Regions from separate parts of the Leclercia sp. GHBNCSD genome, predicted to be linked through region 3. Evidence: predicted binding sites of a transcription regulator. Region 3 holds the regulator's gene; each other region holds the start of a gene.
What was found. The regulator sigma-54, encoded in region 3, starts transcription at its own class of promoters, with help from an activator protein. The targets are predictions, from matches to a motif close to GTTGGCACANNTTTCGCTNT.

Region 1: ACT3IC_RS02975 (amino acid ABC transporter substrate-binding protein) is a predicted target of sigma-54. The motif match lies at 1,436-1,455, and genes of this name have one in related genera.
Region 2: norV (anaerobic nitric oxide reductase flavorubredoxin) is a predicted target of sigma-54. The motif match lies at 1,599-1,618, and genes of this name have one in related genera.
Region 4: glnK (P-II family nitrogen regulator) is a predicted target of sigma-54. The motif match lies at 1,531-1,550, and genes of this name have one in related genera.

What each region holds. Positions count from the first base shown of each region.
Region 1 is NZ_JBQVYO010000001.1:593,965-597,035, forward strand. Features, by position in the region: gene lnt (apolipoprotein N-acyltransferase) at 1-1,375, shown strand, start outside; gene ACT3IC_RS02975 (amino acid ABC transporter substrate-binding protein) at 1,728-2,636, shown strand; gene gltJ (glutamate/aspartate ABC transporter permease GltJ) at 2,795-3,071, shown strand, end outside.
Region 2 is NZ_JBQVYO010000001.1:2,979,050-2,982,120, reverse strand. Features, by position in the region: gene norR (nitric oxide reductase transcriptional regulator NorR) at 1-1,477, opposite strand, end outside; gene norV (anaerobic nitric oxide reductase flavorubredoxin) at 1,667-3,071, shown strand, end outside.
Region 3 is NZ_JBQVYO010000001.1:2,528,947-2,532,017, reverse strand. Features, by position in the region: gene lptA (lipopolysaccharide ABC transporter substrate-binding protein LptA) at 1-185, shown strand, start outside; gene lptB (LPS export ABC transporter ATP-binding protein) at 192-917, shown strand; gene rpoN (RNA polymerase factor sigma-54) at 965-2,398, shown strand; gene hpf (ribosome hibernation promoting factor) at 2,421-2,708, shown strand; gene ptsN (PTS IIA-like nitrogen regulatory protein PtsN) at 2,791-3,071, shown strand, end outside.
Region 4 is NZ_JBQVYO010000001.1:830,022-833,092, forward strand. Features, by position in the region: gene amtB (ammonium transporter AmtB) at 1-1,110, opposite strand, end outside; gene glnK (P-II family nitrogen regulator) at 1,144-1,482, opposite strand; gene ACT3IC_RS04070 (SmdB family multidrug efflux ABC transporter permease/ATP-binding protein) at 1,679-3,071, opposite strand, start outside.

The sequences.
Region 1 (3,071 bases), 1.9 Mb from region 3:
GGCGGCGGCGATTGGCTATTTCTGGGGGCTGGGCCTGTTTGGCTCCGGTATTAACTGGGTTTACGTCAGTATTGCCCAGTTTGGCGGCATGCCAGGCCCGGTGAATGTTTTCCTCGTGGTGCTGCTGGCGGCGTACCTCTCGCTCTACACGGGTCTGTTTGCCGGGATCCTCTCCCGCCTGTGGCCAAAAACCAGCTGGCTGCGGGTGGCGATTGCCGCCCCGGTGGTCTGGCAAATTACCGAGTTCCTGCGCGGCTGGGTGCTGACCGGCTTTCCGTGGCTGCAGTTCGGCTACAGCCAGATAGATGGCCCGCTAAAGGGCCTGGCGCCGGTGATGGGCGTCGAGGCGATCAACTTCCTGCTGATGGTGGTAAGCGGCCTGCTGGTGCTGGCGCTGGTGCAGCGCAACGGGCGAGCGCTGGTCATGGCTGTGGTGCTTTTTGCCCTGCCTTTCCCGCTGCGTTATATCCAGTGGTTTACCCTTGAGCCGGAACGCGCCACCCAGGTGTCGATGGTGCAGGGTAATATTCCCCAGTCGCTGAAATGGGATGAAGGTCAGTTGATCAACACCCTGAAAATTTATCTGGATGCCACCCAGAAAGAGATGGGCAAATCCCAGCTGATTATCTGGCCTGAGTCGGCAATTCCGGATCTGGAGATCAACCAGCAGCGTTTTCTGACCATGATGGACGATCTGCTGCGGGCGCGAAACTCCACGCTGATCACCGGTATCGTTGACGCGCGGCTGAACAAGCAGAACCGTTACGACACTTACAACACCATTATCACGCTGGGAAAAGACAATCCGTACAGCTACGAGTCGGCGAACCGCTACAACAAGAATCACCTGGTGCCGTTTGGTGAGTTTGTGCCGCTGGAGTCGATTCTTCGCCCGCTGGCGCCGTTCTTCGATCTGCCGATGTCCTCCTTTAGCCGGGGCGCCTACGTTCAGCCTCAGCTGAGCGCCCATGGCTTTTTACTGACCGCCGCCATTTGCTACGAGATCATCCTCGGTGAGCAGGTGCGGGATAATTTCCGCCCGAACACCGACTATCTGCTGACCATCTCCAACGATGCCTGGTTCGGTAAGTCGATCGGCCCGTGGCAACATTTCCAGATGGCGCGGATGCGCTCCCTGGAGCTGGCGCGCCCTCTGCTGCGTAGCACCAATAACGGCATTACCGCCGTGATTGGTCCGCAGGGTGAAATTCAGGCCATGCTGCCGCAGTTCACCCGCGACGTGCTGACCACAAAAGTCACGCCGACGACCGGGCTGACGCCTTACGCCCGCACCGGCAACTGGCCCCTGTGGATCCTCACCGCGCTGTTCGGTTTTGGCGCCGTGCTGATGAGCCTGCGTCAGCGTCGTAAGTAGTCCCCTTCTCCTCCTCTTCTTTGCCCGGCGGCGCTACGCTTGCCGGGCCTACGCCGCAACTCTGGCACGGTTATTGCTTTACCTAATTACGTAAACGCGATTTGGCTTACTGTGCAACCCGGTCGCACCAGGGTAGCTCATCGGTAGCACCGAAACGGTGCAACGAAAGATTTATGCCTCTGAATGGTGCGGCGCGCTTCGCAAAAATAAACAATAACGCAGCAAAATCTTTACATTAAGCCAAACTAAATGTTAACAAACAGGTATAACACTGCACTCGTATCGCGCGAGCTATAACAACATCACACCGAATATCAATGCGTCTCTGGCGCTGATAATAAAGGAGTTGGATATGCAATTACGTAAACTGGCCACAGCAATGCTGGTGATGGGATTGTCCGCAGGCGTCGTTCACGCCGAAGATGCTGCTCCGGCAGCAGGCAGCACCCTGGAAAAAATCGCGAAAAACGGCGTGATTGTGGTCGGTCACCGTGAATCGTCTGTTCCGTTCTCATACTACGACAACACGCAAAAAGTCGTGGGCTACTCACAGGCTTACTCCAACGCGATCGTCGACGCGGTGAAGAAAAAGCTCAACAAACCGGATCTGGAAGTGAAGCTGATCCCAATCACTTCACAAAACCGTATTCCACTGCTGCAAAACGGCACCTTTGATTTTGAGTGTGGCTCCACCACCAACAACCTTGAGCGTCAGAAACAGGCTGCCTTCTCCGACACCATCTTCGTGGTGGGTACCCGTCTGCTGACCAAAAAAGGCGGCGATGTTAAAGACTTCGCCGATCTGAAAGGCAAAGCGGTGGTTGTGACCTCCGGGACGACCTCTGAAGTTCTGCTGCACAAGCTGAATGAAGAGAAGAAAATGGACATGCGTATCATCAGCGCCAAAGACCACGGTGACTCTTTCCGTACTCTGGAAAGCGGCCGCGCCGTCGCGTTTATGATGGACGATGCTCTGCTGGCGGGTGAGCGTGCTAAAGCGAAAAAACCGGATAACTGGGAAATCGTTGGCACGGCGCAATCAAAAGAGGCCTACGGCTGCATGATGCGTAAAGACGACGCGGAGTTTAAGAAACTCGTCGACGACACCATCGCTCAGGTTCAGACCTCCGGTGAAGCAGAGAAATGGTTCGATAAGTGGTTTAAAAACCCAATCCCACCAAAAAATCTCAACATGAACTTTGAACTGTCTGACGATATGAAAGCACTGTTTAAAGAACCGAATGACAAGGCACTTAACTAATTAGAACCACTAAGGGGCGGGTTCTCCTGCCCTCTCGATTGTCGGGAAGCGCGGACAGACTAAACGCTGAGTGGTCGTTCCCCATTCAGCGCGAATATTAAAGCTTCTCACCAATCTTCGAGGGTAGCGCTGCTACCCTTTTTTTTCTGGAGTTTACTATGTCAATTGACTGGAACTGGGGCATTTTCCTGCAGCAAGCCCCGTTCGGCAACACCACCTATCTTGGCTGGCTGTGGAGCGGTTTTCAGGTCACGGTCGCGCTGTCGATCACCGCCTGGATTATTGCGTTTCTTGTCGGCTCGTTGTTCGGTATTTTGCGTACCGTGCCTAACCGTTTTCTCTCTTCCATTGGCACCTGCTACGTCGAACTGTTCCGTAACGTTCCGTTAATCGTGCAGTTCTTTACCTGGTATCTGGTCATCCCGGAACTGCTGC
Region 2 (3,071 bases), 450 kb from region 3:
GGTTGGCGACGTCCGTCTCCAGCGCCCTCGCGCTCGCCGCCCAGTTGCGGCTGTTCTGCTCCAGCGCCCGGACAATCATCTGGCGCTGAAACGCCTCCGTCGCCTCACGCAGGTTCTGATTCTCAACGCGCGGCGTCTCCGGCGTCACCACGGGTGTGCTCTCATCATGCAGGGCAAAGTGCTGCGCGTGGATCACCACTTCATCCCCTGCCCGCGCCGCCCGGGCCAGTACTACCGCCCGGTGAATGGCATGTTCCAGTTCGCGCACGTTGCCCGGCCAGGCGTAGCTCAGCAGATGCGCCCGGGCGCCGGGGCTTAGCACCACCCGGGATAACCCCATCCGCAACCGGCACTGTTCACAGAAATAGCCTGCCAGCAGTACCACATCTTCGCCACGCTCGCGCAGCGGCGGCACCGAAAGCGGAAACACACTCAGGCGGTGGTACAGATCGGCGCGGAAGTTCCCGGCCAGCACCTCTTCACGCAGATCGCGGTTGGTGGCGGCCAGCACCCGCACGTCGACCCGCAGGCTGCGGTCATCGCCCACCCGCTGGATATCGCCATACTGCAATACGCGCAGCAGCTTAGCCTGCAGCGCCAGCGACAGCTCGCCAATCTCATCCAGGAACAGCGTGCCGTTATCGGCCATCTCAAACTTGCCGCTGCGGTTGCTGATGGCCCCGGTAAACGCCCCTTTGACGTGACCAAAGAGCTCGCTCTCCGCCACGCTTTCCGGCAGCGCGGCACAGTTGAGATAGACCAGCGGATTCACCGCCCGGGGAGAAGCCTGATGAATGGCTTTTGCCACCAGCTCTTTACCGGTGCCGGTCTCCCCTTCGATCAGCACGTTCAGGTCGGAGGCGGCGACAATCTCAATCTCTTTTTTCAGGCTCATCATGCCCGGCGAGAGGCCAATCATCTCGGTGCTTTTTACCTGCTCAAACCCCGTCGGGCGGGTGGAGAGGGTGTTCTGGCTCTCGAGCTGCTCAATCAGCAGGGCATTATTCAGCGCCCCGGCGGCCAGGGCGGCAATCAGCCTCAACTCTTCGTCGCTGAAGGTGTCGAACTGGTCCGGCGACATGCCATCGAGGGTCAGCGCGCCAATCAGGTTCTGCCCGGCAAACAGCGGCAGGCCGATACAGGCGTGCACCTTCAGACTCTCCTGACCGGGGATCAACCCGTCGTAGGGATCGGGCAGGTCGCTGTCGGCCGGGAAGCGCACCACATCCCCGGCGCGGGCGATGGTCTCCAGCCGCGGATGGCCTTCAAGGGTGAAACGCCGCCCCAGCACATCCTGCGCCAGCCCGTCGATCGCCAGCGGAATAAACTGCCGCCCTTCGTAGCGCAGCAGCGCCGACGCATCGCACTCCAGCACGTGGCGCAGAGTGGAGATCAGCCGCTGAAAGCGATCCTGATGGCCGATGCCGCTCTGCAATTCAATGGCGATTTTCGCCAGCACCTCTACAGAAAAACTCATTCTCGCCTCGTTGTCATTTTGACAATACGCAGTGTCATATTGACTATACCAGACACAGTCAAATTGACTACCACAAGAGTGCGGTTATTTTTAAAACCATTAAAAATTAATAACTTAAAAAGTTGGCACGCACCCTGCAATAGACATGACATCTTTCATTTAATTGCGCTGTATTAAGTTGAGGTTGCTATGTCTATTCTGGTTAAAAACAATATTCATTGGGTTGGTCAACGTGACTGGGAAGTACGTGATTTTCACGGAACGGAGTACAAAACGCTGCGCGGCAGCAGCTATAACAGCTATCTCATCCGGGAAGAGAAAAACGTCCTGATCGATACCGTCGATCATAAATTCAGCCGCGAGTTCGTGCAGAACCTGCGCAGTGAAATCGACCTGGCCGATATCGACTACATCATCATTAACCATGCGGAAGAGGACCATGCCGGGGCGCTGACCGAGCTGATGTCCTGCATCCCGGACACCCCGATCTACTGCACCGCCAACGCCATCGACTCCATCACCGGCCATCACCACCATCCGGAGTGGAACTTCAACGTGGTGAAAACCGGCGACTCTCTGGATATCGGCAACGGCAAACAGCTGATCTTCGTTGAAACCCCAATGCTGCACTGGCCGGACAGCATGATGACCTACATGACCGGCGACGCGGTGCTCTTCAGTAACGACGCCTTCGGCCAGCACTACTGCGACGAACGTCTGTTCAATGACGAAGTGGATCAGGCCGAACTCTTTGAGCAGTGCCAGCGCTACTACGCCAACATCCTCACCCCGTTCAGCCGTCTGGTGACGCCAAAAATCACCGAGATCCTCGGCTTTAACCTGCCGGTGGATATGATTGCCACCTCTCACGGGGTGGTATGGCGTGATAACCCTACGCAGATCGTCGAGCTGTACCTGAAATGGGCGGCGGACTATCAGGAAGACCGCATCACCATTTTCTACGACACCATGTCCAACAATACCCGCATGATGGCCGACGCCATCGCCCAGGGCATTAATGAAGTTGACCCGAACGTGGCGGTGAAAATCTTTAACGTCGCCCGCAGCGATAAAAACGACATTCTCACGAACGTCTTCCGCTCAAAAGGCATGCTGGTGGGTACCTCCACCATGAACAACGTGATGATGCCGAAAATTGCCGGCCTGGTGGAAGAGATGACCGGCCTGCGCTTCCGTAACAAACGTGCCAGCGCCTTCGGCTCTCACGGCTGGAGTGGCGGCGCGGTAGACCGTCTCTCCACCCGTCTGCAGGACGCAGGCTTTGAAATGTCGATGAGCCTGAAGGCGAAATGGCGCCCGGATCTCGATGCGCTGGAAGTCTGCCGTCAGCATGGTCGCGATATTGCCCGTCAGTGGGCGCTCGCTCCGCTGCCTGAAGCCAGCGTGAAACCTGCCGCTCAGGCGGAAGAAAGCGCCAGCGTCGAAGAGACCACCGCCGACCTCGGCCCCTGCATGCAGTGCAGCGTCTGCCAGTGGATCTACGATCCGACCCTCGGCGAGCCGCTGCAGGACGTCGCGCCAGGTACCCCGTGGAGCGACGTGCCGGACAATTTCCTCTGCCCGGAATGTTCCC
Region 3 (3,071 bases):
CCGGTAATGCGTATCTGGAGCAGCTCGACAGCAACATCAAGGGCGACAAGATCACCTACCTGGTCAAAGAGCAGAAAATGCAGGCCTTCAGCGAGAAAGGCAAACGCGTGACCACCGTACTGGTTCCATCGCAGCTGCAGGACAAAAATAGCAATCAGGCCCCGGCACAGAAAAAGAGTAACTAATTCGTTATGGCAACATTAACTGCAAAGAATCTCGCCAAAGCCTATAAGGGCCGCCGCGTCGTGGAAGATGTCAGTTTGACCGTCAACTCCGGCGAGATTGTCGGCCTGTTGGGTCCTAACGGTGCAGGTAAAACCACCACCTTTTATATGGTGGTGGGCATTGTTCCGCGCGACGCGGGTAACATCATTATTGATGAAGAAGATATCAGCCTGCTGCCCCTGCACGCCCGTGCGCGCCGCGGGATCGGTTATCTGCCGCAGGAAGCCTCAATTTTCCGTCGTCTGAGCGTTTTCGATAACCTGATGGCGGTGCTGCAGATCCGCGATGATCTGACCGCCGAACAGCGTCAGGATCGCGCCAACGAGCTGATGGAAGAGTTCCATATCGAACACCTGCGCGACAACATGGGCCAGGCGCTCTCCGGCGGTGAACGCCGCCGTGTGGAAATTGCCCGTGCGCTGGCGGCTAATCCGAAATTTATTCTGCTCGATGAACCGTTTGCCGGGGTTGACCCCATTTCGGTTATCGATATCAAACGTATTATTGAGCATCTGCGCGACAGTGGCCTCGGGGTTCTCATCACCGACCACAACGTACGTGAGACGCTGGCGGTGTGTGAGCGTGCCTATATCGTCAGCCAGGGCCACCTCATCGCCCACGGTACCCCGCAGCAGATCCTCGAAGACGATCATGTTAAGCGCGTGTATCTTGGGGAAGACTTCAGACTCTGATAGGGTAGAAGTTAAGACTCGCGTAAACGGAGAAAAATGCTCTGAACATGAAGCAAGGTTTGCAATTAAGGCTCAGCCAACAGCTGGCAATGACGCCGCAGTTACAACAGGCTATTCGTCTGTTGCAACTGTCGACGCTGGAACTGCAGCAGGAGCTCCAGCAAGCGCTGGAAAGTAACCCTCTGCTCGAGCAAACCGATCTTCACGATGAGGTAGAAACGCAACAAAGCCAGGATAACGAGACCCTCGACACGGTGGATGCTCTTGAGCAAAAAGAGATGCCTGACGAGCTCCCTCTCGATGCCAGCTGGGATGAGATCTACACCGCCGGCACGCCATCCGGTACGCGCGCAGACTACCAGGATGACGAGCTGCCGGTCTATCAGGGCGAGACCACCCAGTCACTGCAGGATTACCTGATGTGGCAGGTGGAGCTGACGCCGTTCTCCGATACCGATCGCGCCATCGCCACCTCCATTGTGGATGCCGTGGATGAGACCGGCTATCTGACCGTGTCGCTGGACGATATTCTGGAGAGCATAGGCGATGACGAGATTGAGCTTGAAGAGGTCGAAGCGGTCCTGAAACGCGTTCAGCGCTTTGACCCGATTGGCGTTGCCGCGAGAGATCTCCGTGACTGCCTGCTCATTCAGCTTTCGCAGTTTGTTAAAGAGACCCCGTGGCTGGAAGAGGCCCGGCTTATCATCAGCGAACATCTGGATCTGCTTGCCAACCACGATTTCCGCTCACTGATGCGCGTCACGCGGCTGAAAGAGGAGATCCTGAAAGAGGCGGTCAACCTGATCCAGTCGCTGGATCCGCGCCCGGGGCAATCTATCCAGACCAGCGAGCCGGAGTATGTTATTCCCGATGTGCTGGTGCGCAAACATAACGGTCTGTGGACCGTAGAGCTGAATTCCGACAGCATTCCCCGCCTGCAAATCAATCAGCAATACGCCTCAATGTGCACCAGCTCGCGCAACGACTCGGATAACCAGTTTATCCGCAGTAATCTGCAGGAAGCCCGCTGGCTGATCAAAAGCCTTGAGAGCCGCAATGATACACTACTGCGCGTCAGCCGCTGCATCGTGGAGCAGCAACAGGCGTTTTTTGAGCAGGGTGAAGAGTTTATGAAACCGATGGTGCTGGCGGATATCGCCCAGGCCGTCGAGATGCATGAGTCGACCATTTCTCGCGTGACGACGCAGAAGTATCTGCACAGTCCGCGTGGCATTTTTGAGCTTAAGTATTTTTTCTCCAGCCATGTCAACACCGAAGGCGGCGGCGAAGCCTCGTCGACGGCCATTCGGGCGCTGGTGAAAAAATTGATCGCCGCGGAAAACCCCGCGAAACCGCTGAGTGACAGTAAGTTGACCACCATGCTGTCCGAACAAGGTATCATGGTGGCACGCCGCACTGTTGCGAAGTATCGAGAGTCTTTATCCATTCCGCCGTCAAACCAGCGTAAACAACTGGTCTGACACAACCGATAAGGAAGACACTATGCAGCTCAACATCACAGGACACAATGTCGAAATCACTGAATCCCTGCGTGAATTTGTGAATACCAAATTCGCTAAGCTCGAGCAGTATTTCGAGAGGATCAACCAGGTCTATGTTGTGTTAAAAGTGGAAAAAGTGACTCATATCTCGGATGCTACCTTGCACGTCAACGGGGGCGAAATCCATGCCAGTGCGGAAGGGCAGGACATGTACGCGGCTATCGACGGCTTGATTGACAAGCTGGCACGACAGCTAAACAAACATAAAGACAAACTGAAACAACACTAATTGTCCGGGCAGTTAACGGGTGCAGGACGGCCTGTTGTGAAACACAACGGGCCCTTTGTACAGTTAGCGCTTAGGTGAAATTATGATGAATAACGATTCCACTCTACAACTGAGCAGTGTCCTTAATCAGGAATGTACCCGCAGTGCCGTTCACTGCCAGAGCAAAAAACGTGCGCTGGAGATCATCAGTGAACTGGCCGCAAAACAGCTGAGTCTGGCGCCACAAGTGGTATTTGAAGCGATCCTCACCCGCGAAAAAATGGGCAGTACCGGCATCGGTAACGGCATCGCCATTCCACATGGCAAACTGGAAGAGGATACTCTGCGCGCTGTAGGGGTGTTTGTTCAACTGGAAACACCTAT
Region 4 (3,071 bases), 1.7 Mb from region 3:
CATGGTCACGCCTTCCGCATAACCCACGCCGCCAAGGGACGTTGAGGCGAAGAAACCGGTCATGATACAGCCGATGATGCCGCACACGCCGTGCACACCAAAGACATCACACGGGTCGTCCACACGCAGAACACGTTTCAGCGCCGTTACGCCCCACAGACCGGCCAGACCTGCCACGATACCAATGATCAGCGCGCCACCGACACCGACGAAGCCACAGGCCGGGGTGATGCCCACCAGACCGGCAATGGCACCGGAACAGGCACCCAGCAGCGAAGGCTTGCCGCGTACCGCCCACTCGCCAAAGATCCAGGAGAGGATTGCGCCCGCTGTCGCCACAACGGTATTCACGAAGGCCAGCGCCGCGATTTCGTTTGCTGCGCTTGCTGAGCCAGCGTTAAAGCCAAACCAGCCGAAGTAGAGGATAGCCGTGCCGGTAAAGACCATCGGCAGGTTGTGCGGTTTGAAGGCCTCTTTGCCAAAACCGACGCGTTTGCCGATCAGGTATGCTCCCACCAGCCCCGCTACCGCGGCGTTGATATGCACAACGGTACCGCCCGCAAAGTCCAGCGCGCCATGAGAGGCCAGCAGGCCGCCGCCCCACACCATATGCGCCACCGGCACGTAGGAGAGCGTGAGCCACACCACCACGAAGATCAGCACGGCGGAGAAGCGGATACGTTCCGCCAGCGCCCCGACAATCAGCCCGACGGTGATACAGGCGAACGAGCCCTGGAACGCCACGTGGATGTACTGATAGAAGCTGCCCATTACCGCGGTCAGCTCGATATTTTTCAGCATCGCCCAGTTAAAGCTGCCGAAGAAGGCGTTGCCCTCCCCGAAGGCCAGCGAGTAGCCGTAAACCACCCACAGCACACAAACCAGCGCGAAGGTCACCGTCACCTGGGTGAGCATGGAGAGGACGTTTTTGCCGCGGATCAGGCCGCCGTAGAAGAGCGCGATCCCCGGAATGGTCATAAACAGCACCAGCGCGGTGCAAATCATCATAAAGGCGTTATCGGCTTTGTCTGCTACCGCGGGTGCAGCCATTGCCAGCCCCGGCAACAGCGCCAGAGACCCCAGACCTGCTTTAAGTGTTGTTGTGTTCATTTTCTCGATCCCTATCACTGTGTGCCTGCTGTTTTACAGTGCCGCTTCGTCGGCTTCGCCTGTACGAATGCGAATAACGCGTTGCAGCTCAGCAACGAAAATTTTGCCGTCGCCAATTTTGCCGGTGTAGGCTGCTTTGCTAATCACGTCGATGACTTCTTCCAGCTGATCGTCGGCGATCGCCACGTCAATCTTCACCTTTGGCAGAAAGTTGACGCTATATTCCGCGCCACGGTAGAGCTCTGCATGCCCCTTCTGTCGACCAAAGCCTTTCACCTCGGTGACGGTCAGCCCCTGAATACCCATTGAAGAGAGCGCTTCACGCACGTCTTCGAGCTTGAATGGTTTGATTACCACGGTAACCAGCTTCATATATCCCCTCCAGTCAGAATTCGGTTTTGGCGAGCTAACGAAGGTGGTATTGCAAGGGGTGTGCCAAAAGTGAAAAGGGCGTGAATACGAGGCATCGCGATAAGATGGCGAAAAAAACGCACCATGACAGTGCAGGGTGCGTTTCATTTTTGCACCAACCGATTCAGCGGCTGGCAGGTTGCTTAATTTTAGTGCATCAGGCGCTGAGGGACTCCTCCCGCGCGCTGGCGGCCAGCTCTTCGCCAGCGAGCTGCAGTTGATACATTTGCCAGTAACGCCCTTTCGCCTCAAGCAGTTGCTTATGGGTACCGCGCTCAACCGCCTGGCCGCGATGAAGCACCAGAATGGTATCTGCCTCAACAATGGTCGACAGGCGGTGAGCAATCACGACCAGGGTGGTCTGTTCGCGTACCGCCGCCAGCGCCTGCTGGATCGCCTGCTCGGTGCCGGAATCGATGCTGGCGGTGGCTTCATCGAGGATGAGCACCTGCGGCGTATCGATCAACACCCGGGCCAGCGCTAATAGCTGCTTTTGCCCGACTGACAGATTATTACCCTGCTCGCCCAGCCGGGTATGGATACCGTCGTGCAGGCCGCGGGCCAGATCCGCCAGCTGCACCTTTTCCAGCACGTCCCACACCTGCTCTTCGCTAAACGGCCGCCCCAGCGTCACGTTGGCATAGAAGGTGTCGGCCAGAACCACCGGATCCTGCTGCACCATCGCCACCCCTTTACGCAACACGGCGTGGCTCAGGGTCGACAGCGGGCGCCCATCCAGACGAATTTCACCTTCGGTGAGCGGGTAGTAGCCCATCAGCAGGCTGGCGAGGGTACTTTTACCGCTGCCGGTATGCCCCACCAGCGCGACAAAGCTTCGGGACGGTACCGTCAGGTTGATATCCTGCAATACCAGGCGATCGTCGCGATAGGCAAAGGAGACCTGATCAAATTCAATCTCGCCGCTTTGCAGTTCGCGCTCGTCATCCCCATAGGCCTGGCGCGGGCGATCCATCAGCTCAAAAACGCGCTCACCGGCGACCACCGCCTGCTGCAACATCGACTGCTGGGTGGTGAGTTCAATCAGCGGCTCATTAAGACGGCCCAGATAGCTGATAAAGGCATACAGCACCCCCACTTCGATGGTGCCACGGGCGGCAAAGCCAAACTGCATCAGCAACCCGCACAGCACCAGCGCCGAAAAGAGGCTTAACAGCGGGCGCAGCAGGAAACCGTCCAGACGCAGGGTCTGCATGCGGGCCATGTAGTGTGAGCGGCTGGCCTCGCCCATCCGTTCGCCAAAGCGCGCCTGCTGACGGAACTGCTGAATCACGCTCATGCCATTGATGACCTCGTTGAAGCCATCGTTGATATCCGCCAGATAGGTCCGCACCCGGCGCACAATCGGTGTGCTGTAGCGCTGGTAGATGATCATCACAATCATCACCGCCGGGAAAATCGCCATCGCCACCAGCGCCATGCGCCACTCCAGGCTGAACATCGCCACCAGCATAGCGCCGACCAGCGCGGCGCTGCGCAGCACCGTCGCCACCACCGTAACATAGAGATCGCGGATCACTTCCGTATCGTTA